DNA from 2 places in the Candidatus Sarcina troglodytae genome. Region 1 is predicted to be linked to the other one. Evidence: riboswitches for the same ligand, from Rfam matches in the RefSeq annotation. Region 1 holds a riboswitch; the other holds the start of a gene.
What was found. Region 1 has a riboswitch for thiamine pyrophosphate ahead of thiS (sulfur carrier protein ThiS). Riboswitches for the same ligand answer to the same signal wherever they lie in the genome.
Positions count from the first base shown of each region.

Region 1 (15,724 bases):
TATAGATCATTTAGAGAAAAAAACATTAGATCTTAGTAGTGTAGAGTTTGTGATATTAGATGAAGCTGACAAGATGCTTAGTATGGGATTCATAGAGCAAATAGAAGATATATTAAAAAAAGTAAATAAAAATGCAACGGTAGGGCTTTTTTCAGCAACACTTCCAGAAAAAATAGAATATCTTTGCAAAGTTTATATGAAAAAACCTAAATTTATTGAGGTAAAGACTTTAGATTTAGAAAAAAAAATACAAGAAAATTATATAGCTTTAGATGTAAAAGAAAAGAAAAGAGCCTTATGGCAATTTTTATATGCAAAACATCCGAATCAATCTATAGTTTTTTGTAATACCAAAGACAGGGTTAATGAGGTTTTAAAGGAATTAAAATATGAAAATATTTTAGCTAAGAGTATTCACGGTGGTATGGAACAAAGAGATAGATTATCTGTTATGGAAAAATTTAAAAATAAGGAATTTAAGGTTTTAGTAGCTACTGATGTAGCGTCTAGAGGGATTCATATACATGATTTAAGTCTTGTAATAAATTATGAAGTTCCTATGGAAAATGAAAGTTATGTTCATAGAATAGGTAGAACGGGGAGAAATGGTAAAGAAGGAGTAGCTATATCTTTTGTGGCTGAATATGAAAAAAGATTTTTACAATCAATTAAAGAATATACTAAAAAAGATATAAAAGAGATTTTTTATCCAAGTAAAGAGGAGATATTAGACGGGAAAAAAATATTCAAAAAAGATCAAAGTGAAATATTAAAAAATTCAAAAGTAAAGGTAGCAAAAAAAGAAATTCATAAGGATATAATAAAAATTCATATAAATGCAGGTAAAAAGAAAAAAATAAGGGCTTTAGATATTTTAGGGTGTTTTAGTAATTTAAATGGATTAACTGGAGAAGATATAGGAATTATAGATATTTTAGATAATATATCATATGTCGATATTTTAAATGGAAAAGGAAATATAGTATTAAAGAATAACACAGTTAAAATAAAAGGAAAAAATGTAAAAATAGAAAAAGCTAGAAAATAATCACATATTAATACAAAATATTTCTAAAATAAAAGTTTTATGGTATAATTTATTCAGTCAAAAATCAAGTATAAAAGGGATATGAGATATTGTTAAAATATTTAGAAATTATTAAATTTTATTGTTTTTAATATTAAGGATAATTAAAATATGATTTATGAATATAATATAGATTAGTATTATGGAGATACCAATAAATGAAACAAAGTATGCTTTTGAAATTTTTAGGGATAATATTTGTTTTGCTATATTTTCCTAAAGGGGAAATGGTTGTGGCAACTGATTATACAGATGTACTTATAATTGAAAATAGTGCAGAAAATTATATTGTTACTGAAGCAATAAAAAATGTATTAGGAGTATATGGGGCAAAAGAAAGATGTATAAAAGATGTTGAATATAATTATGGAGAGTTATTTAATTATGATAAGGTTATAATTATTTCTAATGTTAATAATATATCAAATTCAGAATTAATACTTGATTTAGAAAACTTTAGCGGAGATATATTTTGGGTAGGGTCTGGAGTATCACAAATACTAAAAGATAATGTTAATGAAGAACACGGTACAGTGTGGAAGATGAATAATGTATGGAATATGGTTATAATTCCAAATGAATTTGAATCTTTTTTGACTCTAACAGAAGCATTTAATTTATTTTTTGAGAAAGAAAATGACGAATATTTAAGAATGTTTTTAAAGATAACAAATGTTAATACGTTATCAGATAGCACTAAGTTAAAGGAAATAGCAGATTATTTACATAGTGAAGGAGTACCTTTTATAATAGTGTTAGATGAAATACTAGATATAAAAAATTTAAGTATTAATGAAAATGATATAATTTATTATAATGTTAAAGAATTTTTTTCTACCATAAGATATATGATTGATAAAGGTGGTAGCGTAGTAATAAAAAATAATTTTATACATAAAGATTATTTAGCAAATGAAAATGATGAAAAAAATATATTAGAAAAATTTATTATAGAGTGTGTAAAAAATAATATTTATCCATTAGGGATAGAAATAACTAGTGAAAAAGATTTTGAAAAGTTAAAAAATAGTTTTAATACGTTTATGTATAGTGGTGAATTAAATAATGTTTTTAAATATCCCTTTATAATAACTGATTTTCAAAATAGTTACAATATAATAACGAATAATGTGGGAAAGATTGATAGTAATAATAAGAATTGGCTTCAAAATATAGAATATAATATAAAAAAATTATCAAAGGTAAGGGGAAGTGTAGGTACGGTATCTTACAATTCAATTTTAGACATAGAATATTTAAAGCAAATTGTGAAAAATTTGAATAAAGAAAATATAAAATACTTTGATTTAAGTTATATGAAAAACAAAATTGAATTAAATAAAATAGAAATAAGTTCATCTAATGGAGATATAAATTGTATCATAAAATCATATGATGATGAGAATATTTTAAATACGCAAAATGAAAACGCTGATTTAAAAAAGAATTTTTTTCATACCAAATTAAATTTTATATTCTTAGGAAGTATAGTGATATTAAGTATATTATTCATATTAATATACAATTATTGTAAAAATAACAATAACAAAATAGCATAAATGTTAAATGAATAATAAATAATAGATAAAAATATTAAATTATTAAAAAATACTTCTATCATTGAAAAAAATATAGTATAATATGTATAAAGTTAAAAATTTATATGTTGAAGGGGGAGTTTTCAAATGGACGCAAAAGTTTATGTAGAAAATCTATTATGTAGTTTAGAACAAAATAATAAAGGTGAAAAAGAATTCCTAGATGCTGCAACAGAAGTTTTAACATCTATTGTACCAGTTTTAGAAAAAGATAAAAGATATATAGAAGAAGGAGTTTTAGAAAGATTGGTAGAACCTGAAAGGGTTATTATGTTTAGAGTTCCTTGGATTGATGATAATGGAAATGTTAGAGTTAATAGAGGATATAGAGTTCAATTTAATAGTGCTATTGGACCTTATAAAGGTGGTTTAAGATTTCATCCTTCAGTAAATTTAAGTATTATAAAATTTTTAGGATTTGAACAAATATTTAAAAATTCTTTAACTTCACTTCCAATAGGAGGTGGAAAAGGAGGATCAAATTTTGATCCTAAAGGAAAATCAGATAGAGAAATAATGAGATTTTGTCAAAGTTTTATGACAGAGCTTTATAGACATATAGGAGAAAATGTGGATGTTCCAGCTGGAGATATTGGAGTTGGTGGTCGTGAAATTGGTTATATGTATGGTCAATATAAAAGAATAAGAGATTCTTTTGATGGAGTTTTAACTGGTAAAGGACTAAGCTATGGTGGTAGTTTAGCAAGAACTGAAGCTACAGGTTATGGACTTGTTTATTTAGTTGATGAAATGCTAAGAGATAATGGGAAAGACTTTAAAGATAAGACTGTTGTAATATCAGGATCAGGAAATGTTGCAATATATGCTACTGAAAAGGTTCAAGCATTGGGCGGAAAAGTTGTAGCACTTTCAGATTCATCTGGATATATTTATGATAAAGATGGAATAAATCTAGATGTAGTAAAGGAAATTAAGGAAGTTAAAAGAGGCAGAATAAAAGAGTATTTAAATTATAAAAAAGATGCAGTATATACAGAGGGTTGCAAAGGTATATGGAGCATAAAATGTGATATAGCCCTTCCTTGTGCGACTCAAAATGAAGTTGATGCTAAATCAGCTAAACTTTTAGTGTCAAATGGAGTTTTTGCACTTGGAGAAGGAGCTAATATGCCATTAACTTTAGAGGCACAAAAGGTGTTATTAGATAATAATGTTTTATTTGCACCAGCAAAGGCTGCAAATGCAGGTGGAGTTTTAACATCTGCATTAGAGATGAGCCAAAATAGCCAAAGACTTTCTTGGACATTTGAAGAAGTTGATAAGAAACTTAAGGAACTTATGGTTAATATATATTATAATGCGAAAAATGCTGCAAAAGAATATGGATATGAAGGAAATCTTGTAGTTGGAGCAAATATTGCAGGATTTTTGAAAGTTGCAGATGCGATGTTAGCTCAAGGCATAGTTTAAAAGTAATTCATAAAATAAAAAGTGGGATAAGAATTTTCTTATTCCTCTTTTTTTATTGTTTAATTATTATTAAATAATAATTTTTATTGCTAGATAATATTAATAATATTATAATAAATATAAATAATATTATTTGATATAATTAAACATACTAATAAATAAGAAAAGAGGTGTTTCTTAATTGATTAATACAAATGAAAAATTTATAGATATAAAAAAGAGTTTAAATAATAGATTAATAGGTCAAGATAAATTTATAGAAAAACTTTGTACATATTTTCAAAAAAAAATTGAAAGTGACCAAAGAGGAATAATTTTTATTAATGGAGAAAAAGATACAGGTAAAAAATTAAGCATAAAATGTCTTTTTGAAAAATTAAAAGAAAAAAATTTAATTAAAGTAGGAGTAGTAGAACAAATTGATTTAGGCTCATATAACTTTAATTATGGATATAATGCTTTTTTAACTGATATTTATGAAAAATTAAAAAGTGATTCAGAATGTTTAATTTTTAGAAATATAGAAAATGCAACAAAAGATATTTTAAAAACATTGTCTAAAATATCACCAAATAGTTGTATAAAGTTAAAGGATAATTATGTAATAAAAAATCAAATATTAGTCGAATCTAGTGAAAAAAGTTATGAAAACATAAAAGAGATTACATGTAATAACAAATTTTTGGTTTTTGTATCAGATGAAAAGAAAATAGATTTAAATAAATATTTTCCTAAAGATTATTCTAAGATGGTAGATGCAATTTTTTATACTAAATCTTTGGATGAGAATGAAAGAAGAAGTGTAGTTCATAGAGAAGTATTAAAAACAATAGAGAAAATAAAAAATGATTTAAAATTAGATGTTATATATGACATAAATGAAAATGATAATTTAGAAAAACAATATGGTATGTGCCATTATCTTCAAGAAACTTATGTGAAAAATGATAATTTTGGAATATCAGATTATGTTAAGTCAAGATTATATGATCCAATTAAAAATTTAATGATAAATGAACATATAGGGATTGAAGAAAGAGCATTAATATATGTAGAAAACAATACTATTTTATGTAAAACAGATAAAGAGGTATATGATTTAAACAATTATTCAATGCCAACATTAGAAGAGGTTAAATATAAATTAAACTCTATAATAGGAATGTCAAATTTAAAAGAATTTATAAATAGTATAGATAATAATTTTAAAGTGCAAAGAATAAGGAAAAGACTTGGTCTTAAAAATTCAAATATATCTTTAAATATGATATTTGAAGGTAATGCAGGGGTTGGAAAAACTAATGCTGCAAGAATAACTTATGAATATTTAAATGCTCTTGGAATATTGTCAACTGGAATATTTATAGAAGCTAGTAAGGCTGATTTTGTAACTGAAAATTTAAATGATACAGCTAAGAAGACTATGGAAGTTGTAAATTCTGCCTTAGGAGGAGTATTATTTATTGATGAGGCATATTCTTTGTGTGAGAGTGAAGATGATAAAATAGGAAAAGAGATAATAGAGGCATTACTTAAAGGGATTGAAGATAATAAAAATGATTTAATAGTTATTTTAGCTGGTTATGAAAGAGATATGGAAAATTTCTTATCTATTAACCAAGGGTTAAAATCAAGATTCCCAAATACTATTGCTTTTGAGGATTATAATCCTGTGGAAATGTATGAAATAGCTGTAAATATAGCAAAGTCAAAAGGATATAGAATAGACAAATCTGCTAAAGAAGGATTAATAGATTTGTTTACAAAAAATCAATTGATAGGTAAAAGTGATTTAGGAAATGCTAGATTTGTAAGAAATGTTGTAGAAAATGCTATAATGGATGCTTCTAAAAAATATTTAACTGATAATAAAAAGCAAATTGACCTTTTAGAAAAAGATAATTTCAATTTTAAAGTAAATGCAAAATTTAATTTAGAAGAAAAATTAAAAAGTATAATAGGATTAGATGAAGTTAAAACTCTTATAAGAAATCAATATAAACTTATAGCGGCGCATGAAAAGAGAAAAGCAGCTGGTGTTGAAACAAAACTTGAGCAAAATTTAAACATGGTTTTTGCTGGAAATCCTGGAACTGGAAAAACAAGTGTGGCAAGGCTTGTAGCTGAAATGTTAAATAGTATGGGACTTTTAAAAATAGGTCAACTTATAGAAACAGACAGATCAGGCTTTGTTGCAAATACTACAGAAGAAACTGCAAAAAAAACAGAGGATAAATTTAAAGAAGCAATTGGCGGAATATTATTTATAGATGAAGCTTATACTTTAGCTAATGATAAATTAGGTAGAGATGCGATAGAGGTTTTATTAAAACTTATTGAAGATTATTCAAATGAGGTTATAGTTATTTTAGCTGGATATGAAAAAGAAATGGAAAATTTCTTTGATGTAAATATAGGATTAAGGTCAAGATTTCCACTTTGGACGACATTCCAAGACTATAATCCTGATGAACTTTTACAAATGGCTATAAAACTTATAGAGAAAAATGGATTTAAATTATCAAAAAATGCATATATTTCTTTAAAAAATAGTTTGATAGATGTTTATGAAAACTCAGATGCACAATCTGGAAATGGTAGAATGGTTCGAAATTATGTTGAAAATCTTATAAGAAATCAAAGTATAAGAATTGCTGAAAATGATATAAGTGTGTATGAGATGAATCTTATAACAACAAGAGATATTGAAAAAATAAATGAGGCAGAACATATAAATACTTATGATTTAGAACAAAAGCTAAATGAAGTTATTATTGCTGAGAATTCAAAACAATTTATAAGAAATCAATATAATCTAACAAGGGTTAATAAAAAGAGACAACGTCTAGGGATGAGAACAGAAGTTAATAGGCTTATGAATATGGTATTTATAGGGGAAGATGGAACCGGTAAAAAAACAGCGTTAAAAATATTAAGTGAGATGTATTATAACTTAGGTATGGTTAAATCAAAGAATTTAATGGAATTGGCTGCAAGAGATATATTACTTATGCTAAAAGACGGAAATAAATTAAAAGATATTTTAGGAGAATCTTTAGGAAGAGTCTTATATATAAATGACTTTAATCTTTTAATGGAAGAGGATAATAATGAATATATTTTAGATGCATTATTAAAGTTTATAGATGAAAATAAAACAAAGGTTATAGTGGCATTGAGTGGAGATGGAGATAAACTAAGATGTCTTTATGCAGGTAACTCTGATTTTAGTGGAAGATTTCCACTTTGGTTGAATTTTTCACCGTATAATTTAGAACAGCTTATAGGGGTTGCAAGATATTCTTTAAAAGAAAAAGGATTTGTGCTTAGCAAAGGTACAGATGAGCTACTAAAAAGTATTATGGATGAGTTTTCAAACAATAAAAAATTATCAATAAAAAACGGAATAATGGTTAAAAAATTTATAGATACTTTAATTAGAGTTCAGAGCATAAGAGTTAGTACAGGTTCTTTATCAGCAAAAGAAATAAATACTATAATAGATAAAGATATTTTATTAACTAAAGAAAGATTTATTGAAAGAAATATTTTTGCATGTGAACTATGTAAAGATGGTGCTGGACTTGGAATTTTATGTAGAAGAAAGAATAATGATAGAATAATTGCAAATAGGAGAAATGTAAGGGCATTTACAATTGAAGATAAGAAAGATATTAAACCTTTGTTTGTAGAAGATATAGAAAAACACGAACTAACAGAAGAAAAAAGAATGAAAAAGAGTGAAGTGGAAAAAGAAAGAGAAATAATTGAACCACAAACTAAATTAAATTCTGAATTATTAAAGGAAGAACTTCTAAATATTAAAAATCTTTTTGATTTAAATGTTATAGACGAAAGTGAATTTAAAGTTCTAAAAGCAAAAATAATAAGTAAATATTAAAAGAATATATTAATATAAGTATTGACAATATGTTTTTAAAAATTTAATATAAAAGTGTAAGTTAATTTAAATTATTATTTTCATTATAATGAGATGTTCTTATTTTAATGTAATAGCAGTTAAAGTTTATTGTCTAACAGAAAAGAAATGCTAATCTGGAAGACTAACACATAATTATTTATAAAGTTTATTAATGCTAATGAAGGTTATAAATTATGTTTAGCCTATGTGAATAAATATAAACCTAGTTTTCTGTTTGAGAAAGCTAGGTTTATTGTTTTTTAGAGGAGGAGTTTTTATGGAAAAAATAGCTGTTATAAGTGCTATTTTAGAAGATCCTATAAAGAGTCAGGAAGAGTTTAATGATATCCTTATTAATTTTAGAGGCAAAATTAAAGGGAGAATGGGAATACCAATAAGAGAGGATATAACAGTTATATCTATAATACTTACAGGTAAGTTGGATGAAATAAATAGTCTTACAGGAAAGTTAGGAAAAATTCAAGGAGTAAGTATAAAAACTGCTATAGGTAAAAAAGAAATTTAAGGAGATGGGAATGAATACAATAAATATTATTGATAAGTTGTATAAAGAGAATATTGCAACTAGAGAAGAACTTTTATATCTTTTAGATAATATAGATAAGGATTCAATAAATTATTTAACTGAAAAAGCTAATGAAGTTAGAATGAAAACATATAAAGATAAGGTTTATATGAGAGGGCTTATAGAGTTTACAAACTACTGTGTAAGAGATTGTAAGTATTGTGGTATAAGGAAAAGTAATAAGGATGCAGATAGGTATAGATTAACTGTAGAGCAGATAGTAAATTGTGCTGTTTTAGGAGATAAATTAGGATATAAAACAGTTGTTTTACAAGGGGGAGAGGATCCTTTCTTTACAGATGAGATTATGGTTGAAATTATAACGAAGATAAAATCTATACTTCCTAATAACGCGATTACCTTATCAATAGGCGAAAGATCTTATGAAAGCTATAAAAAAATGTTTAAAGCAGGTGCTGATAGATATCTTTTGAGACATGAAACAGCAAACAAAACTCTTTATGAAAAGCTTCATCCAAACGCTAGTTTTGAAAATAGAAGAAAATGTTTAGAAGATTTAAGAGAGATAGGATATCAAATAGGCTCTGGGTTTATGATAGGGCTTCCTGAACAAGATAATAATAGTTTGGTAGATGATTTGATTTATACAAAACAATTAAAACCTCATATGTGTGGTATAGGACCTTTTATACCTCATAAAGATACTCCTTTAAATAATGAGGAAGGTGGAACATTAGAAAAAACAATTATAATGATTGCTATTTTAAGACTTCTTCTTCCAGACACATTGCTTCCGGCAACAACATCATTAGGGACTATAGACCCAACTGGTAGAGAAAAAGGAATAAAAGCAGGTGCAAATGTTGTTATGCCTAATTTATCACCAACTGATGTGCGTGAAAAATATTCTCTTTATGATGGAAAGATATGTACAGGAGATGAAGCTGCGGAGTGTAGAATGTGTATAGAGAGAAGAATGAATAATATAGGCTTTCAGATTGATATATCTAGAGGAGACAGTATTCTTTGGGAAAAAGAAAGTAAATAGAATTTATTTTAAGTTTTAATAAAACGTTAGGAGAATGTAAAATGGAAAATTTTATAAATCATGAATATATATATAAACTTTTAGAAGATGGGAAAAAGGCAACCAAAGAAGATATAATACAAATTTTAGAAAAAGCAAAGAATAAACAAGGGGTAAGCCACGAGGATGTTGCAGCACTTATACAGGTTGAAGATAAGGAACTACTAAAAAGGATATTTGAAGTTGCAGGGGAAATAAAAGAATCTATATATGGAAATAGGGTTGTTGTTTTTGCTCCTTTATATATAAGTGATTATTGTGTGAATAATTGTGTGTATTGTGGATATCATAAGTGTCATGATTTTAAGAGAAGAAGATTAACTCAAGAAGAAATTGCAGAAGAAGTAAAACTTTTAGAAAAAATGGGGCATAAAAGATTAGCTTTAGAAGTTGGAGAAGATCCAGTTCATGCACCAATTGAATATGTAATTGATAGTTTAAAAACTATATATAATACTCAAAATGAAAATGGAACTATAAGAAGGGTTAATGTAAATATAGCAGCAACAACTGTTGAAAATTATAAGAAATTAAAGGAGGCAAATATTGGGACTTATATATTATTCCAAGAATCATATCATAAACCAACTTATGAAAAGATGCATCCAAATTGTTTAAAAGGAGATTATAATTATCATTTAACAGCATTGCATAGAGCAATGGAGGGTGGAATAGATGATGTAGGAGCTGGAGTTTTATTTGGACTTGCAGATCCTAAATTTGAAGTTTTAGGACTTATGATTCATAATGAAGAAATGGAAAAGAAATTTGGTGTAGGATTCCACACAATATCAGTTCCAAGACTTAGACCATCAGGTGGAATAAATTTAGAAAAATTCCCGAATATAGTTGATGATGAGATGTTTAAAAAATTAGTTGCAGTAATAAGAATAGCTGTACCATTTACAGGAATAATAATGTCAACAAGAGAAACACCAGAGATGAGAAGGGATGCATTAAAATTTGGTGTAACCCAAGTAAGTTCAGGTTCAAGTACTGGTGTTGGTGGATATAAAGAAAGAGAAGAAAAAGGTAGTGGAGAGGCTCAATTTAAAACTTCAGATGAAAGGACACCATTAGAGGTTTTGAATAGTCTTTTAGATGATGGATATATTCCAAGCTATTGTACTGCTTGTTATAGAATGGGTAGAACTGGTGAGAAGTTTATGAAGCTTGCAAAAAGTGGTGAAATACAAAATATGTGTGAACCAAATGCAATGCTTACTCTTATGGAATATGTGTTAGATTATGGTGATGCAGAAACTTGTAAAAAAGCAGAAAAAGTAATCAAAGAAAGAACTGAAAAATTAAAATCAGAAAAAGTTAAAGAATTTATAATGGAAAGTTTAGAAAAACTTAAAGAAGGTGGAAGGGATTATTACATTTAAGGAGGAGTTTTATGAACAGTACACCAAATGCTAATAGAAAACATATAACAGTGTATGGAAAAACTAATACTGGAAAATCCTCATTAATAAATAAGATATTAAACCAAGAAGTATCTTTAGTATCAGATATTGCAGGAACTACGACAGATCCAGTTTTAAAAGCTATGGAACTCATTCCAGTGGGGCCTGTAGTATTTATAGATACAGCAGGTATTGATGATAAAAGCGAACTTGGAGATTTGAGGATTAAAAAAACTTTAGATGTATTAAAAAGAACTGATATAGCTCTTTATGTTATGGATGCAAATAATGTTGATAGAGATGAACTTGAAAAAGCTAAGATAAACTTTAAGAAATATAATATACCTTATTTGATTATAGTAAATAAAATAGATCAAGTATCAGAAGAAGTTTTAAGTAAATTAAAAAATGAATTTAAAAATGGTATTTTTATATCAGTTTTAAAAGATATAGGAGTGGCAAAAGTTAAAGATGCTCTTATAAAAAGTTTACAAAAAGAAGAGGAAGATGGACCAATACTTGGAGATTTAGTTCGTTATAATGGAACAGTTGTTTTGGTTGTACCAGTAGATTCAGAAGCTCCAAAAGGAAGGATAATTCTTCCGCAAGTTCAGTGTATAAGAGATTGTTTAGATCATGGAATAAAGAGTTATGTAGTTCGAGATACTGAACTTGAAAGTGCTTTAAAAGATTTAAAAAATGTTGATTTAGTGGTAACAGATTCTCAAGCTTTTAAAAAAGTTTCCAAAATAGTTTCAGAAGATACACCTTTAACTAGTTTTTCAATTCTTTTTGCAAGGCATAAGGGAGAGATTAGTGATTTTATAAAAGGAGCTAATGCTGTAAAAAATTTAAAAGAGGGATCAAAGATTTTAATATTAGAGAGTTGTACTCACAATGTGTCTCATGAAGATATAGGAAGAGTGAAAATTCCTAAACTTTTAACTAAATATGTAGGACAAAAATTAAATTTTGAATACAGAGTAGGACATGATTTTCCAGATAACATAAAAGAATATGATTTAATAATTCATTGTGGTGCTTGTATGATAAATAGAAAAACTGTAGTGAATCGAATAAATTACTGTAAAGGAGAGAATGTTCCTATAACTAATTATGGAATAATTTTAGCTTTCTTAAATGATATTTTAGATAGAAGTGTAAAATGCTTTAAAGATAACATTTAAGTGTAGAGCATGAGTTAATAGTAGATAATAAATTTATCTACTATTAATATTACTTTTGTATTTTTTAGTATAATAAAATAAAGATATTATTTTTTAATGGAGGTTGTAAAATGAAGTATACAAAGAGAGAAAATATTTATGTTGTTAGACTTGAGAAAGATGAAAACATAGTGGAAAGTTTAAAAAAATTTGCTAAAGAAAACAATATAAAAGCAGCTATGGTAAATGGAATAGGCGCAGTAACTGATACAAAGATAGGGATTTATGATATAGAAAGCAAAAAATATAATGAAACAATATTTAATGATAATTATGAGATAACAAGTCTTACAGGAAATATTACAACAAAAGATAATGAACCATATATGCATTTACATATAAATTTTAGTGGACAAGATTGTATATGTTATGGAGGGCATTTTATAGAGGGGAAAGTTACTATAACTGCTGAAATAATAGTAACAGAAATAGAGGGAAATTTAAATAGATATTTAGATGAAGTTGGAATAAATCTTATAGATGTATAATTTGCTATTTACAATAAAAAAATATAGGTATATAATAAAGGTAAAGTTAATATAATAAATTGTTGCTAGGGGTGCCAAATAATTGGCTGAGAGGAAAATCCAACCCTATGAACCTGATATGGTTAATACCAGCGTAGGAAAGCAAGTAAATTTAGCGATTTTTGTTTGTGAAGATATAATACAATTACAAATAAAGTTATAGATTTTTAAGACTTGCTATTTAAGCAAGTCTTTTTATTTTCTAAATAATTTATAAATATATAAAAATATTAAATAATTTTTAGGAGTGTATAGTAATGATAATAAACGGAAAAAAGTATGAATTTACAGAAAATTCAACTATTTCTGAAATATTAAAAAAATTAAATGTTAATGAAGAAAGAGTTGTTGTAGAAGTTAATTTAAACATAATACATAAGGAGGAATATGATAGTTTTATTGTTAAGGAAAATGATTCTTTAGAAGTTTTAAGTTTTGTGGGAGGTGGTTAAGATAAATATATACCTAAACGAATTAAAGATTAATATTAATAAAAATGCCTATATTTCCGATGTTAAAAAAAAATATAAAAATGATGCAGATGTCGTTATTTTAAATGGATTTCCTATTAATAGCAATATTAAATTGAATGAGAATGATAAAGTTACTTTGATAAAAAAAGGTGAGATACCTAAAGAAGATGAACTTGAATTTCTTATGATGGCAAGACATACTCCGGGTGTTTTTGAAAGATTAAAAAAAGCAAAAGTAGCAATAGTTGGATGTGGAGGTCTTGGCTCTAATATAGCAATATCTTTAGCTAGAGTTGGGATTGGGGATATTGTGATATGTGATTTTGATATAGTAGAGCCATCTAATTTAAATAGACAACAGTATTTTGTAAAAGATATTGGAAAATTTAAAGTAGATGCTTTGAAGGAGATTTTACTTAAAATAAATCCATTTATAAATGTTAAAACTAACAATGCATTTATAGATAAAGACAATATTGAATATTTGTTTAAAGATAGAGATATAATAATTGAAGCTTTTGATAAAGCTGAAAGTAAGGCTATTTTAGCTAATGTTGTTTTAACAAAAATGCCAGATAAATACTTAATAATGGGATCTGGTATGGCTGGATATTTTGATTCTAATATTATAAGAACGAGAAAGATAAATGAAAAATTTTTTGTTTGCGGTGATTTTATAAATGAAGCTAAGATGGGCTCAGGGCTTATGGCGCCTAGAGTAGGAATTGTAGCGAATCATATGGCAAACGAAGCTGTTAGAATTTTGTGCAAAACTATTTAATTATTTAAAGTTATAAAGTGAAAATTAGGAGGAAAAATACATGGATGATTTAATAATTGGAGGAATTAAATTAAGTTCAAGATTATTTGTAGGGACAGGTAAATATAGTTCAAATGAGTTAATTCCAGAGGTTTTAAAAGAAAGTGGTTCTAAAGTCATAACTTTAGCTGTAAGACGTATTGATTTTGATAATAAGGAAGAAAATCCACTAGAATATATTCCGAAGGATACTATACTTCTTCCAAATACATCAGGAGCGAGAAATGCTAGTGAAGCTATACGACTTGCAAGACTTGCAAGAGCTATGGGGTGTGGGAATTGGATTAAAATAGAGGTTATCTCTGACAATAAATATCTTATGCCAAATAATTTGGAAACTTTAAAGGCAACCGAGGCATTGGCTAATGAGGGTTTTGTAGTACTTCCTTATATGAGCCCTGATATATATTTTGGACATGCTATGAAGGAAGCGGGTGCTGCTGCTATTATGCCTTTAGCATCACCAATAGGAAGCAATAAGGGATTAAAAACTAAGGAACTTATAAGAATGATGATAGAAGAAATCGATGTGCCGATAGTGGTAGATGCTGGAATAGGGAGACCATCTCATGCAATGGAAGCAATGGAACTTGGAGCTTCAGCTTGCCTTGTAAACACTGCTATAGCTTCATCAAAGGACCCTAAAGTAATGGCTAGAGCATTTAAATTGGCTGTTGAGGGTGGAAGGCTTGGATATCTTGCAAAATTTGGTGAGATTTCAAGAAGAGCTAATGCATCATCACCACTTACTGGGTTTTTAAGATAGGGGATGGAGAATATGAGTTTTTATAAAGTTATAGAAAAATATAAAGATTTTGATTTTAACAACTATTTTAGGAATACTACTATACAAGATGTGAAAAAAAGCATACATAAAGAAAGATTAGACAGTGAAGATTTATTAAATCTTTTATCACCTAAAGCTATGGAATGTTTAGAAGAGATGGCTCAAAGGGCTAATGAATTATCAATTCAGTACTTTGGAAAAGTAGTAAATTTATACACTCCTTTATATCTTGCAAATTACTGTGAAAATCATTGCGCTTATTGTGGATATAATGTAGTTAATAAAATTCATAGGAAAAAGCTTACATTAGAAGAAGTTAAATTGGAAGGGGAAGCTATAAGTAAACAAGGTTTTAAACATCTTTTAATATTAACAGGGGAGAGTAAAACTAAAACACCAGTATCATATATAGCAGAGTGTGTTAGAGTGTTAAAACCAATGTTTCCATCTATTGGGATAGAAGTTTATGCTTTGACTGAAAATGAGTATAAGATTTTAGTAGATGCTGGAGTTGATGGGCTTACTATATATCAAGAAACTTACAATGAAGAAATTTATGATAAAGTTCACATAAGTGGTCCTAAGAAAGATTATATATTTAGATTAGATGCACCAGAGAGAGGAGCAAAATCTGGAATGAGAGATATTGGTCTTGGAGCGCTTTTAGGTCTTAGTGATTTTAGAGTGGACGCATTCTTTACAGCTCTTCATGGAGAATATATTGCTAAAAAATACAGAGAAGTAAATATTGCTTATGCACTTCCAAGGATAAGACCTCATGAAGGAGAATTTGATGATATAAATAAGGTA
Region 1 covers NZ_CP051754.1:1,270,709-1,286,432, reverse strand. Annotated here, with positions in the region: gene HH195_RS05725 (DEAD/DEAH box helicase) at 1-1,048, shown strand, start outside; gene HH195_RS05720 (DUF2334 domain-containing protein) at 1,246-2,646, shown strand; gene gdhA (NADP-specific glutamate dehydrogenase) at 2,773-4,116, shown strand; gene HH195_RS05710 (AAA family ATPase) at 4,301-8,017, shown strand; gene HH195_RS05705 (TM1266 family iron-only hydrogenase system putative regulator) at 8,316-8,564, shown strand; gene hydE ([FeFe] hydrogenase H-cluster radical SAM maturase HydE) at 8,575-9,633, shown strand; gene hydG ([FeFe] hydrogenase H-cluster radical SAM maturase HydG) at 9,675-11,060, shown strand; gene hydF ([FeFe] hydrogenase H-cluster maturation GTPase HydF) at 11,072-12,268, shown strand; gene HH195_RS05685 (PPC domain-containing DNA-binding protein) at 12,379-12,795, shown strand; TPP riboswitch at 12,853-12,952, shown strand; gene thiS (sulfur carrier protein ThiS) at 13,092-13,286, shown strand; gene thiF (sulfur carrier protein ThiS adenylyltransferase ThiF) at 13,288-14,088, shown strand; gene HH195_RS05670 (thiazole synthase) at 14,129-14,893, shown strand; gene thiH (2-iminoacetate synthase ThiH) at 14,906-15,724, shown strand, end outside.

Region 2 (15,724 bases), 910 kb from region 1:
AGCGTATACAAGTTTAGAGAAAATAATTAATAACAAGGAAATAAATGTAATAATTTCTAGTAATATTTTTAATTGTATTTTGGAGAGAGTAAAAGAAAAACCTCAGTTAATTATAAAATTGATTAAAAGTAAAAAATTCAAAGATAGTTTATTAGAGTTAAATGCAAAGCAAAAATCTAATAAAATATTAGATAAAAAAATAGTAAACATGATAAGTGAAAAAACTTTAAATTTTATACAAGAAGAAAAAATTTTGAATGATATTATACCAGATGAAATATCAAAAGGTATTGAGGAGCTTATATACAATCAAAAAGATATAATTTGTGAGAATTTAATAAAGGCTTTAGAGGGTGAAATTTTTTCGAGTAAAATAAAAGACATAATAGGGGCAATATTGCCATCTATGGTAACCATGTTTATGAGCATTGATAGTCTTTATGAAAAGTTATTTAATTCGGTTAAAGGGTATTTATTAGTAGAAGAAAATAAGATAATTGTATGTAATTACATTATTTCTATGTTAAATAATTTAAAGGATACTAAGATAGAGGAGATAATAAGGTCATTATCAGAGGATGATTTTAATAATATTTGTAAAAATATTTCTGATTTACTAAATAATAAATTGTTAAGTGATGAAAATATATTGATGTGTATAGAAAAGTTTGAAAAATACATGGAAAATATAGATTCTTATGAAACTATTATTTTGAAAGTAGATGAGAACTATAAGCAACATTTAAAAGAATTTTTAGATTCTAGTATAAAAAAGTTAGTAAAAAAAGAGGAATTTAAAGATTTAAGTGAAGGTATTGTAAATAATTTAATAGGATATTTGTTAGATTTAAGAGTAAAAGATATCTTTGATAATGAAGAAGAAATGTTTAATTTTGTGTGGAATATAATTAGTAAATATTACAATGATTTTATTGAAAAAGATGCACATAAAGTTGTTGAATTAATAGATATTTCAGGGCTAATAGAAGAACAAATAAATTCATTTGATGTAAGTTATGCAGAAAAGTTAATAGTGAAAATAGCAAGAAGGGAATTGGGAGCAATAACTTGGCTTGGTGCACTTCTTGGGGCATTTTTAGGTTTGTTATCTCCGCTTTTATCAAGGCTTTATAGTTAAATAGTAAAGTGGATGATGCTTGTAAATTCTTTTGCTCTTATATAAAATCAATAATAGTATATGATGAAGTTTGTTAATATTAACTGTTAAGATATCATAAGGTTAGTGTAACACTAAAATATAATATAAATGTAAAGGAGTTTTTATGAAATATAGAATTTTTGATACTCATGCTCATTATGATGATGAAAAATTTAATGAGGATAGAGAAAGTGTAATTAAAGAAATACAAAAAAATGGAGTAATTGGGGTTTTAAATGCTGGTGCTTCTTTAGAAGGATGCATAGATTCGGTAAAACTTGCGAATGAAAATGACATGTTTTATGCATCAGTTGGTATACACCCAAGCTATGCTGATAAGGTTACAGATGAAGTTATAGAAAAATTAAAAGAACTGAGTCAAAATAAAAAAGTAAAAGCAATTGGTGAAATTGGCCTTGACTATTATTATGAAGAAAATCCATCAAGAGAGAGTCAAAAAGAAGCTTTTAGAAAGCAGATGAAATTGGCTCAGGAATTAGATTTGCCAGTTGTAATTCATGATAGAGATGCGCATAAAGATACTTTAGATATATTAAAAGAGTTTCCAAAAGTTAATGGAACTATCCATTGTTTTTCAGGATCTGTTGAATTTGCTAAAGAGTGTATATCACTTGGATATTATATAGGGTTTACAGGAGTTTTAACTTTTAAAAATGCAAAAAAATTAGTAGAAGTTTGTGAAAGTATTCCGTTAGATAGAATGTTAGTTGAAACAGATTGTCCTTATATGGCACCTACACCTAATAGGGGGAAGAGAAATCAATCAGATTATATACAATATATAATAGAAAAAATATGTGAAATAAGAGGATTAGGTAGAGAAGAAATACAAGACATACTTCTTGAAAATACAAAAAGAAGATATAAAATAGATATAGTGTAATATATGATGGTTAACTAAAAAGAAGAAAGGACGTGTAATCTTGATAAAAGAAGTGATAGTTGTAGAGGGCAGAGATGATATTACAGCCGTAAAAAGAGCAATAGATGCAGAAATGATAGCAACTGGTGGATTTGGTATAAATAAAAAGGTTATTGATAGAATTAAAGAAGCTCAAAAGAGAAAGGGCGTTATAGTTTTAACTGATCCAGATTTTGCAGGAGAAAAAATAAGAAGTATAATATCAAAAAGAGTTCCTGGTATAAAGCATGCATATATAAGCAGAGCAGAAGGAACAAAGGGAGATAACATAGGTGTTGAAAATGCAGAACCTGAAGCTATAATAAAAGCTTTAGAGGAAGCTAAAATAACCCTAGAAGAAAAGAGAGAAGAGTTTACAATTTCAGATTTAGTTTATTTTAAATTGTCAGGAGATCCAAAAGCTAAAATTAGACGTGAGCTTATAGGAAAAGAGCTTAGAATAGGTTATGGTAATGCAAATCAAATGTTATCAAGATTAAATAATTATGGGATAAGTAAGGAAGAATTTATTAAAGCCATAGAAAAGATAGAAAATATGATATAGGAGATTTTAATGGATATAAAAGATGTAAAAACTAAAGAATTAGTAGAAAAATATAATTTTAGGTTTTCAAAAAGCTTAGGGCAAAACTTCTTAATAGATGATACAGTTTTAACTGATATTGTAGATGGTGCTAATGTTTGTAGTGATGATTTAATTATCGAAATAGGTCCAGGAGTTGGAACACTAACTGTACAACTTTTAAAGAAAGCAAAAAGGGTTGTTTCAATAGAATTAGATAGTGACCTTATACCGATTCTTATGGAAGAGCTTGGAGATAATCCTAATTTTCAACTTATACATAAAGATGCTTTAAAAGTAGACTTTAATGAAATAATAGGTGATGAAAAAAGTGTAAAGCTTGTTGCTAATCTTCCTTATTATGTTACAACCCCAATAATAGCTAATCTTTTAAATGGAGGTTATAAATTTAAATCTCTTACAATAATGATACAAAAGGAAGTTGCGGAGAGAATAAACTCAAAGCCAAATTGTAAGGAATATGGTGCGTTATCACTTCTAGTTCAGTATTTTTGTGATACATCAATTATTAGGACAGTTGCTCCATCTTGTTTTATGCCAAGACCAAAGGTTGAATCTATAGTTATAAAGCTAGATAGATTAGAAAAACCACGAGTAAATGTTAAAGATGAAAAACTATTCTTTGATATTATAAGAAGTGCTTTTAATATGAGAAGAAAGACTTTATGGAATGCTACAAAGAATATAGGTCTTTCAAAAGAACAAATGGAGAAAGCATATAGTGATGCAGGCATTGATCCTAAAAGACGTGGTGAAACTTTAAGCATTAATGAGTTTGGGGCTTTAGCTGATGCTGTATACAAATATATAAATAAGTAATTAAAATTAAAAAAACTATTCTTAATTAGCATATCCCTTCATATAAATGTAATGATAAATTTATATGGAGGGATATTAATTTGGCAAGTAATAAATTATATAGAAGCTTTATAATACTTCAAGAAGATGAAAGAGGCCATTCAATATCAAATGATAAACCACTGTCAGGTTATGCAAAAATTGAAGCAAAGGGTGAAAAATGTAAAATAGCATTTTATGCTCAAAACTTAAAATCAGCAGATGAAAAGTGTCATATGGCTCTTGTATGTAGTAAAAAAGATGGAAATTTTATTTTAGATTTAGGATTAATGAACATAAACTCTCAAGGTAAGGCTGAAGCATCTTTAGAATGTGGCACAAATAACATAGGGAATTTAGATGTCAGTTATGACAAGATAATAGGAGCTGTTGTATATAAGGAGATTGGTGGAAAAGTAATATATTTAATGTGTGGTTTCTTAAATGGGCAACAACCAAAAGATAATTGGAAAGTATACAATATATTATCTAAGCATGGATTGATTAAAAAATCTAAGAATGATGGTAGTAAGAAAAATGAAGAGAAACATAATACAAACAATAAAGTTGAAAAAGAAAATAACGAACAAAGAACTGTTGAACAAGGCATAGAAAGAGAAGATACAGATATTAGATTAAATAGTGAAACAAGAACAGAAAATATTGATAATCTTTTAGATGAAAATGTTTCAGAAGATATGGAGTTAAATAGTGCACAAGTAAATGATGATATTTTAGATGAAGATATAAATGAAAATGAAAGTAGATTTGATGAGTATGAAAATCTTATTGAGGCTAGAATAAATGGTGGAAACTATGAGAGAGAAGCTGATGAAAGTTATTCTGAATTAGAAAGTCAAAGGAAAATTGAAGTAATAAAATTAGATAATAACATTGTTGAAGATGGTGTAATGAATGAGAAAACGACTAGAGGTGATATACAGGAAGATGTATATTATGAAAAACTTCAAGGAAGTGAACAAAATTCTGTTAGTAGCCAAGGAATTACTGGTATTCAAAGTAGTATGGGTGTTACAGGACTAAATGGTACTACAGGAGTTCAAAGTAGCATGGGCATTACAGGACTAAATGGTGTTCAAGGGATTACTGGAACACAACAGGATCAAGGTATGCAACAAGGACAAAGTACAGTAACTCAATGGAGCACTGGAAGTCAAGGCGTCACAGGAACTCAAAGTGCTCAAGGTGTTCAAATGGAAACTCCTCAGCAAGGAACTATGCATGCTGGATATAGAGCATGGCAAGAAGAAACTAAACAAAGTAAATCAACGCAAGATGAGAAAACTAGAGATGATGTTTTTGAAGATGTTGAAGAAGAATTTGAGTTAACAGGCTCAACAGCAGAATTTTTTTCATCAGTAGTTGATGATTTTGAATATACTAGAGGTTTTGCAAAAGATGTTAAAAAGTGCAAGTGGTATAAAGTTAAAGTAGATAATTTTGATGTCTTATGCAATATGTCAAATTACAACAAATATACAGTTGCATATTATCCGATGATAAATTACTATCCTTATATTTGTAGGAAGGGATATTTTATGATTGGATTTAAGTATGATGAAAATGGAGTTGTGAAATATGTAACGTATGCTATCCCTGGATACAAGGATAAAAAAGATCAACCTTATGCTGGAAAAACTGGATTTGTTACATGGTGTCCAGAATTTAAAAATTCTGTTGATGGACATTGGATAATGTTCTATGATTTTCAAGCTTCTAAAGTTTTAGTTCCTATTGTGTAGATAGAATAATTAAAAGTTGATAGTTTTATTTAAAATAGCTATGTTTTATTAGTTTACTAAAACATAGCCTTTTATTTTGCTGTATATTTTATAAGGAATGTGCAAAATAAAAAAGTAATTCTTTCGTTATATTGTGAATATACATATTATATATAAAGTTAACTAAATGAGGGGAAGGAGAGGAAGCAAAGATGAATAAAAAGCAACTATCAATAACTCTAATATTAATATTTTTGATGACAGTGCTTTTTATAGGAAAGAATATTTTTAGTGATAATATAGAACGAGCTGTATTAGAAAATTATAATATAGGTGAATTGAGTTCATATTCAGCATTAGAAGGAGTTATAAATTATACTTTACCAGATACATGGGATGTTCAAGAACAGCAATATCCAGGAAACTATATAATATATAATAATAATTTTGTAAGTGATGATATGAGTATACTTGGGTATATACAAATAATAAATTACTCTAAAAGTTTAGAGGAACTTATAGATAAAGATAAGCAAAGCATAGATTTTGATGAATCTAATTATTATAGCAAAGAAATTCAAGATATAGATGGTGAACAGATATACAAAGTTGTTTACAAAGAAAAAGGTGATGGAGGGCGAGTATATTTAAATATGATTTATTATAAAAAATTAGATGATGATAGAATTTTAAAGGTGCTATTTAGCTCGTTAGATGATAAATTTAAAGAAAGTAATGATACAATATATAACATAATTATAAAAAGTTTTAATCAATAATAATAATTTGATTATAATCCATAAAAAAACTATAATAAGAAATGAAAAAGATATGATTTAACTTATATAGTTATGGAGGATTTATGAAATTAGTATTGTTTAATTTATTTGGGTTTAAAGTATATAGTTATGGTCTTATGATAGGAATTGGTATTATTGTGGCAGTTATGATTTTAAATTTTAATATGAAAAAGAGAAATTATGATGAAAACAAAGTATTTAATATGATAATAGGCACTGTATTGTCAGGAATTTTAGGAGGAAAGCTGTTATTTATAATAACTAATCCTAATGACTTTATAAAAAATCCAACAACTATCATTACTAACTTTGGATATGGTTTTGTTGTTTATGGTGCAATAATTGGAGGGATGATATCTATTATTTTATATAGCAAGAAAAACAAGTGGAATACTTTAGAAATATTTGATTTCGTGGTTCCATGTCTTGCGATAGCTCAAGGATTTGGAAGAATAGGATGTTTTTTAGCAGGATGTTGTTATGGGGCTGAAACAAGGAGTTTTTTATTTGTGGTTTTCCCAGAGAATAGTTTGGCAATTCCGCATGTACATCTTCACCCCACTCAAATATATTCTTCAATTTTTGATTTTACACTTGGTATATTTCTTATTATATATAGTAGGAAAAAGAAGGATAGTGGAAAAACTTTCTCGTTGTATCTTATATGTTATAGCATAGGTAGATTTATTATAGAATTTTTAAGAAATGATGTTCGAGGAAATATTGGGATGCTTTCAACATCACAATTTATATCAATATTTACATTAATACTTGGAGTATATATTTGGATTTATAGCTCTAAAAAGTTTTTAAAAAAGAAGAATACTGCTACCAATTAAACAAAAGTAATATTTAATTTAAGAGTATTAATTTATAGGTGTTTAAGAATTGTATTTAATAGTGATAAATGTAAAATTATATTTTTATTTATACTGTTAGATACAATTTTTTTTATATGAATTTTAAAATGTAAGTGAGAAATTTACTATACTTGACAAACTTTATCCTAGTGCTAAGATAAAATATAGATATAAAATAGTGCTAGTTCTAAATAAATTAAAAAGTACATATAAATTGCATTTTATTTTATCTTTTAAGCATATGAAAGTGAATAATGGAACTAGAAATATTTTTATATGTTATTAGACATAAATATAATAAGTAAATAATAGAGAAAAAGGAGAATAAAAATGAGTAGTAGTTGTTCATCATGTTCAAGTAGTAGTAGTTGTGCTTCAGCTAAAAATGGTAGTGGATGCGGAAATGGAATCGCTAAAATAAAAAATAAATATGGAAATATAAAGAATATTGTAGGAGTTATAAGTGGTAAAGGTGGAGTTGGTAAATCAACTGTAACAGGAATGTTAGCGTCTCAGTTAGCTAAAAAAGGTTATAAAGTTGGTGTATTAGATGCGGATATTACTGGTCCTTCAATGCCAAGATTTTTTGGAATAAATGAAAAAAGGGCTGAGATATACTCAGAAGGTGAAGGGGTTAGATTTATTCCTGTAGAAACAGGTTTAGGAATCAAAGTGATATCATTAAATCTTATTACAGAAGTTGAAGATGAGCCTGTTATATGGAGAGGCCCTGTTATAAATGGAGTTTTAAATCAAATGTATCAAGATACAGTTTGGGGAGATTTAGATTATCTTTTAATAGATATGCCTCCAGGAACTGGGGATATAACTTTAACAGTAATGCAAAGTTTCCCATTAAAAGAAATAATAATAGTTTCAACACCTCAAGATATGGTATCTATGATAGTTAAAAAACTTGTTGTAATGGCTGAAAAATTAGGAGTTCCTGTAAGAGGGGTAGTTGAAAATATGGCATACATATTATGTGGTAAATGTGGAGAAAGGATGAATGTATTTAGTAAAAAATCATCAGAGGAACATGCTAAATATTTAGGTTTAAAACTTTTAGGTGAGTTACCTATAAACTTAGATTTTACTGAAGCATTAGAAAACGGAAAAGCAGACGAATATGTAGTACAAAATGAGTTGTATACATCAGTATTTAAAGATTTATATTAAAATAAAAATAAGGATATCTAAACAAGATAGTTTAGATATCCTTATTTTTATGTATTTGTTTTGGTTGGCTTATATTTATTTACGTTTTTGATTATCCTATCAATTGGTAAAAAGTACAAAACAACTAGACAAATTATAGTATCTGGTAGTAAGAATGAGCCATTATAAACTATTGAATATACTAAAGGCGACATACCAGCTGGAGCATAACTTCCATAGAAGGCAACTCCTGATATAACATGACAGACAAATCTAAAGAAAATGGCGATTATAGCACCGAGTAATCTTTTTTTTGGAAAAAATCCTGCTATCCCTAAGCATAAAAAAGGAAGAGGATAATCAAATAAAACTTGTATAGGTTGAAGTATATATGGATTTATAAGTAAAGTAAGTAATCCATAAATGAATCCTGTAAGCATACCAACTCCTGGACCATAAATATATGCTATTAAAATTATAGGAACCATACTAGCTAGTGTTACGCTTCCACCTTGAGGAAGTTGATAAATTTTAAATAAGCTAAGAACGACACTTAGGGCTAATGCAATGGCTATTGTGGTAATCATTCTTACATCAAATTTTGTTTTTCTAGCTTTTAATAGCACAAGAATTATTACTGCAAGCCCAATTATAGTAACTATTGTCATAGGACTAGCTAGGATTGTTCCAATATTTGAAGGTAATCCTGTAAAAATTTGAGAAAATCCCGTAACAAATTTGTTTAGGATTTCTTGAAAAGACATCATTTTAAAAGTCCTCCTTGAAATTTATTATTCCTATTTTTATAAACAAAAAAGGCGTAATTATCGCAAGATAAGTACGCCTTTTTTGTTTATAAAAACGCTTTCCTACGCTGGCACTATCCAGATCAGGTCTTTGAGGGTTAATGAATAAATTCATTTCTCAGCCTAAATTTAGGCACCCCTAGCACATGATATTCTTTATTATTTATATTATATATTTAAATATATTATTAATCAATCTAATTTTTGATATAATGATGGATTTTTCACTAATTGATTCATTTAGAATTCTAGTGAATGCGGTTTTCTTTAACCAATTATTATAAAATAATAAAGATATTTGAAAACTGGATACGCAAAAGTTTAAATGTCAACATATGAAAATCTTTAGAAAAAGTTAAAAAAGAAAGAAAAAAAGACCTATATAATATAGGTTTAATTTAAAGGAAAATTTAAAATTAGCACCATAAATGATAGTAGAGTATAATAAATTCTCGGTACTATATATAGTAGAGTGGAGGAATTGTAATGCTACATGTTGTGAAAAGAGACGGTAGAGATGCAAGATTCAATACCGATAAAATAAGTAATGCTATAAAAAGAACGGCTCAAGAAATAGGATATGATATATCTGAGAGTCAAGTTTTAGGAATAATTCAAAAGGTACTAAATTATATAGAAATGTCTGGTAAAAGTCATGTATCAGTAGAGGAAATTCAAAATTTGGTACAAAAGGCATTAAATGATAGTGGATTAAAAAATATATCTATGGCTTATTCAAATTATAGAGCAGAGAGAACTAGGGTTAGGGAAATAAAATCTGATTTGATGAGGGCAATAAGTAAAATAGGAGTAGAAACTGATAGAGATAATGCTAATGTTGGAAATAACTTTTCATCAAAACTTTTAAGAATAGCTTCAGAATCTAATAAATGGCATAATTTATCTATAATGCCAAAGCATTTAGCGAAAGCTCATGAAAATGGTGATATATATTATCATGATTTAGATAGTTATAATTTAACTACTAATTGCCTTCATATACCTACAAGAATGGTTTTGGAAAGAGGGTTCAATACAGGATATGGAACAATAAATACTCCAAAAAGAATAGAAAGTGCTGCTGAATTATCTTGTATTTTGTTGCAATCTAGCCAAAATGATATGTTTGGAGGGCAATCGCATCCAGATTTTGATAATGACATAAGTATATTTGTTCATCCAACTAGAGAAGAAATTAGAAAAGAGTATGAAGAACTAGGCGTAGCATCAGATAAAATAGAGAAACTTACAGAGAAAAAGTTAAGAGCAAGAATACATCAAGCAATGCAAGGAATTATATATAATTTAAATACAATGCATTCAAGAGCAGGCTCACAAGTACCATTTAGTTCAGTAAATTTAGGATTGCCAGATTCCAATGATGCTGCTTTAGTTTGTGAGATTTTTTTGAAAGAGTACGAAAAAGGTTTAGGAAAGGGAGAACAGCCCATATTTCCTAATATAATATTTAGGGTAAAAGAGGGGGTAAATAGAGAGGTTGATGATCCTTATTTTTACCTTTATGAACTTGCGTGTAGGGTAGCTGCAAAGAGAATGAATCCTACATTTATGAACATAGATGCTGATTTTAACAAAGAGTATTATGAAAGAGGATATAAGCCAGCTACAATGGGATGCAGAACTTATTTAATGAGTAATGTAAATGGTGAACCTGGCTGTGCAGGTAGAGGAAATATTGCGCCAGTGACAATAAATTTACCTAGGATTGGTATATTAGCAAAGGGAAGTGAGGAAAAATTCTTTAGAATTTTGCATGAAAGGCTAGAAACATGTAAAGAAGCTTTATTGCATAGATATGATGTTTTGAAAAAACTTAAAGTTAAAGATTTACCTTTTGTAGCTGGTCAAGGACTTATGAGAGGGTCAGAGGGATTAAATCAAGAGGATTCCATTGAACCAGTTTTAAAGCAAGGAACTTGGGGAATTGGATTTATAGGTCTTGCGGAAGCTTTAATCGCTTTAACTGGAAAACATCATGGAGAGAGCGAAAAGTCTAGGGAATTAGGTCTAAAAATAATATCATATATAAGGCAATATACTGATAGAGTAACTGAGGAAACACAGTTAAATTGGAGCTGTTATGCAACCCCTGCTGAAGGATTATCAGGTAAGTTTATAAAACACGATAAAAGAGCTTTTGGAAAAATCAAAGATGTAACAGATAAAGATTATTATACAAACAGTTATCATGTGCCTGTTTATTATCCAATATCAATAAAAAATAAAATAGAAATAGAAGCTCCATATCATAAGATTTGTAATGCAGGGCATATAAGTTATTTAGAAGTAGACGATTGTCCAGATGGCGAAACTATAATGAATATATTAAACTATGCTTACAAACACACAAATATAAGTTATTTAGGTATAAATTTTCATATAAGATATTGTAAGTGTTGTGGTACGTATCTTCATAGCAATGAGTTAGCATGTGTAAATTGTGGTTCAAGTGATATACAAGGGATTTCAAGGGTTACAGGATACCTAAGTCTAGATGAGAGATTTGGCCCAGGTAAGAGTGCAGAAAGGAAAGATAGAGTTTCACATGTTGGAAATAATCATAAAGCATATAAGATATAGATTATTTAAATGCTTAAATTTAAATATTAAGCTTAATGAAGAATATTATTTATTTTTTTAAAATATTTATACTTTATAAGAGTTAATATAAATAAGAAATATCGATAAATTTGATATTTCTTATTTTGTTTTAAATTTAAAATTATTAGTAAATATTAATTAGAAATTTATAGAGAAATTATCATAATGTAATCCTGTTTTAGAAGACATTATATTTAAAAATTTATTTATATCATTAAGTATTGTTTCTTTGTCTTCTTTGGAGAGATTTTTTTCTCCAAGTCTATCACATAGTGAAAGTAGAGCTACATCATGTATGTCTGTGTTTTCTATCATGTTTAAAACTTCATTAGTTTTTATTCTATTTAAAATATAGAAGTGTGTCATGTGATATTTTATTAAAGAAACAATATTATCTCTAAGGGTTATGTTATTTATATGGGTCCTTAGAATTCTACGAGCCATTTCTCCCCCGACTAAATCATGATGAGGGTACATATATATAATATTATCGTCGTTATTTAATACAGTTGTTTTTGTTTTTCCTATATCATGGAGAAGTGCAGCAAACATAAATGCCTTTTTGTTATGAGCTAAATCTTTATATTTAGCTGCTTGGTCAATTACATATAAAGTATGTGTTAATGTATCTTCTTCGTTATCAAGCATTGAGTTTTTTTTAACTTTTTTTAAATTACATAGGGTATTTATTAAATTATAGCAAGTGTCATTATTGCTATTAAGAAACGTTTCCATTAAATATATTGACGGTTTTTTATCATATAATAGATGATGTTCTAATTCATAAAATAATTCATCTGAAGTTTCATTAATTATACTTTTGATTTCCATATTAAATCCCCCTAACAATGTGGTTATAGTATAATATTATCCATATTATACTATTTTTAATCAAAAAATATGATAAAAAATTATAAAATACACTGTGATTAAGTAGAAAATTTATATTATTAGTTGTAAAGTATATCAATAGTTTTTATAAAATAAGAAGTATTTTTATATTTAAATCATAGTATACTTAAATTTAAATATTATTAAAGGCTGGAGTGATAAAAATGAACAAGATAAGACTTGCTGGAATTGCTTATGAAAGTTTAGTAAATGGCCCAGGAATGAGAAGGGTGTTTTTTTCTCAAGGATGTAAGCACAATTGTTTGGGGTGTTTTAATGAAGATACTCATGATTTCTTAGGAGGAGAGGAAAGGGATATAGAGTTACTAATTGATGATTTGAAAAATAATCCTATGATAAACGGGGTTACATTTAGTGGAGGAGATCCATTTGAGCAGGCAGATAAGTTTGCATATATGGCGAAGAAAATTAAAGAGCTAGGTCTTAATATTTGGTGTTATACTGGATATACTTTTGAATATATATTAGAAAATCTTAATAAAAGAGAGGGCTGGGAGGAACTTTTAAATAATATAGATGTTTTGGTTGATGGGAAGTTTGAGATAAGTAAGAAAATAGACGGATTAAAGTTTAAAGGTTCTACTAATCAAAGAATAATTGATGTTAATCAAAGTCTGAAAAATAAAAAAATAAAGTTAATAGAGTTTTAATAAAATAATAAATGTATTTAGATATAATTAAATTAATAGTGAAAAATTTGGATTTTATAATGAAAGGAAGGTTTTAAATGTATAATTTTTTGGTTAAAGATACAACTATAGAGAATGCAGACATGATAATAGTTCCATTATTTGAAGATAATTTGAATTTCAGAGATGAAGAAATAAATAGAAAATTAAAAAGATTGGAAAGAAGAGAACTATTTAATGGTGACTTTGGGGAAATTTTAAATATAACTGGTGTTAAAGATGAAATACAAAATATTATATTCTTAGGTCTTGGTGAAGACGAAAAGTTAAATAAAGAAAGGTTAAGAAGAGTATTTGGAAAGGTTCAAAAATATATAGAATCATTAAAAGGAAAAAAGATTTTCATAGAGTTCGTAAAATCAAAAAATATTTCTATAGAAGATAGCGTAAGGGCAATGATAGAAGGTTTATCTTTGTCAAATTATAAGTTTAATAAATATAAAAGTGATAGAGAAAAGATTGATGAAACAGATGTAAGTATAACAATAGGTGGACATAATTTAGAACATAAAGATTATAGTGATATAGTGGAAGAAAGCAAAATATTAGTTGAAACAGTGTTTAATGCTAGAGATTTAGTAAATGAACCTTCCAATGTAATATATCCAGAAACATTAGCAGAAGAGGCTGTAAAGTTTTCTAAAAGATATGGTTTTGAAATAGAAATAATAAATCATAAGAAAATAGAAGAACTGCAAATGAATTCATTTTTAGCCGTAGGAAAATCATCTATACATAAGCCAAAAGTAATTGTAATGAGATATTTTGGAGATAAAGATAACTTAGATCAAAAATTAGGATTAATTGGTAAGGGATTAACTTATGATTCAGGTGGATATTCTTTAAAACCATCAAACTCTATGGTTGATATGAAGTCAGATATGGGAGGAGCGGCTACTGTAATTGGAGCAATAAGTGCTATTGCTAAAAGAAAGTTGAAAATAAATGTAGTTGCAGTAGTTGCGGCTTGTGAAAATGTAATAGGAAATGAGGCATATAAACCAGGAGATATAATAAGCTCTATGGCAGGAAAAAATATAGAAATATTAAATACTGATGCAGAAGGTAGATTAACTATGATTGATGCTGTAACTTATGCTATAAGAGAGGAGCATATAACAGAAATTATAGATGTAGCAACCCTTACAGGAGCAGCTCTTGTTGCACTTGGAAATGATGTAACAGCGGTTGTAACTAATAATGATAGCTTCTATAAAGAATTGGAAAAAGCATTTACATCAACTGGAGAGAAAATGTGGAATTTACCTAATTTTGATGATTACAAAACACTTATAAAATCAGACATAGCTGATTTAAAAAATACTGGTGGAAGATATGGTGGAACTATAACAGCAGGTTTATTTGTTGGTGAATTTGTTGAGAATAAACCATGGTTGCATTTAGATATAGCAGGCCCTGCATATATAACAGTTCCTTGGGACTATTGTCCAAAGGGTGGTACAGGAGCTGGTGTTAGAACGCTTTATGAATTAGCTAAAAATAGAAGCGAAGATAGATAGGGTATGTTTAAATAACAGATAATTATTAAAAAAGATAGAACATTTTTTTAATGTTCTATCTTTTAAGTTTATTAAAATTAGAATTCAGAACTTCCAGTAGTTCTTGGGAATGGTATAACATCTCTTATATTAGACATTCCTGTTATATACATAATAAGTCTTTCAAAACCTAGTCCAAATCCAGCGTGTTTAGTTCCACCGTATTTTCTAAGTTCTAAATACCACCAGTAATCTTCTTCATTTAAATTAAGTTCTTGCATTCTAGCCTTTAATACATCTAATCTTTCTTCTCTTTGGCTACCACCTATTATTTCACCTATTCCAGGAACTAGACAATCAGCAGCTGCAACTGTTTTTGCGTCTTCATTTAATCTCATATAGAACGCTTTAATATCTTTTGGATAGTCAGTTACAAAGACAGGTTTTTTGAAAATTTCTTCTGTTAAATATCTTTCATGTTCAGTTTGAAGGTCAATTCCCCATTCAACTTCGTAGTCAAATTTCTTTCCTGAATCTTTAAGCATTTTAACAGCGTCAGTATAAGTAACTCTTCCAAAATCAGAATTTACTACATGGTTTAATCTATCTAATAATCCTTTATCAATAAATTGATTAAAGAATTGAAGTTCTTCAGGACATTCTTTCATAACATAGTTTATAACGTATTTTAACATAGCTTCAGCAAGATTCATATCATCTATAAGGTCAGCAAAAGCTATTTCAGGTTCTATCATCCAAAATTCTGCTGCATGTCTTGCGGTGTTTGAGTTTTCAGCTCTAAATGTAGGACCAAATGTATACACGTTTCTAAATGCTAATGCATAACATTCAGCGTTTAATTGACCAGAAACTGTAAGATTTGTTTCTTTTCCGAAGAAATCTTCTTTAAAATCAACTTTCCCATCTTCAGTTTTAGGAATATTATTTAAATCTAAAGTTGTAAGTCTAAACATTTCTCCAGCACCTTCACAGTCAGAACCTGTAATTATTGGAGTGTGAGTATAAACAAATCCTTGCTCTTGGAAAAATTTGTGTATAGCATATGCAGCCACGCTTCTAACTCTAAATACTGCTGAGAAAGCATTACTTCTTG
Region 2 covers NZ_CP051754.1:2,177,788-2,193,511, reverse strand. Annotated here, with positions in the region: gene HH195_RS10260 (DUF445 family protein) at 1-1,138, shown strand, start outside; gene HH195_RS10255 (TatD family hydrolase) at 1,284-2,063, shown strand; gene rnmV (ribonuclease M5) at 2,104-2,646, shown strand; gene rsmA (16S rRNA (adenine(1518)-N(6)/adenine(1519)-N(6))-dimethyltransferase RsmA) at 2,656-3,504, shown strand; gene HH195_RS10240 (hypothetical protein) at 3,585-5,285, shown strand; gene HH195_RS10235 (hypothetical protein) at 5,477-6,043, shown strand; gene HH195_RS10230 (prolipoprotein diacylglyceryl transferase) at 6,127-6,903, shown strand; gene HH195_RS10225 (Mrp/NBP35 family ATP-binding protein) at 7,255-8,103, shown strand; gene thiT (energy-coupled thiamine transporter ThiT) at 8,151-8,849, opposite strand; TPP riboswitch at 8,932-9,039, opposite strand; gene nrdD (anaerobic ribonucleoside-triphosphate reductase) at 9,375-11,489, shown strand; gene HH195_RS10210 (HDIG domain-containing metalloprotein) at 11,649-12,341, opposite strand; gene nrdG (anaerobic ribonucleoside-triphosphate reductase activating protein) at 12,566-13,072, shown strand; gene HH195_RS10200 (leucyl aminopeptidase) at 13,150-14,631, shown strand; gene asnS (asparagine--tRNA ligase) at 14,709-15,724, opposite strand, start outside.
Region 2: linked by a shared signal. The riboswitch ahead of thiT (energy-coupled thiamine transporter ThiT) and the one ahead of thiS (sulfur carrier protein ThiS) in region 1 are both predicted to bind thiamine pyrophosphate.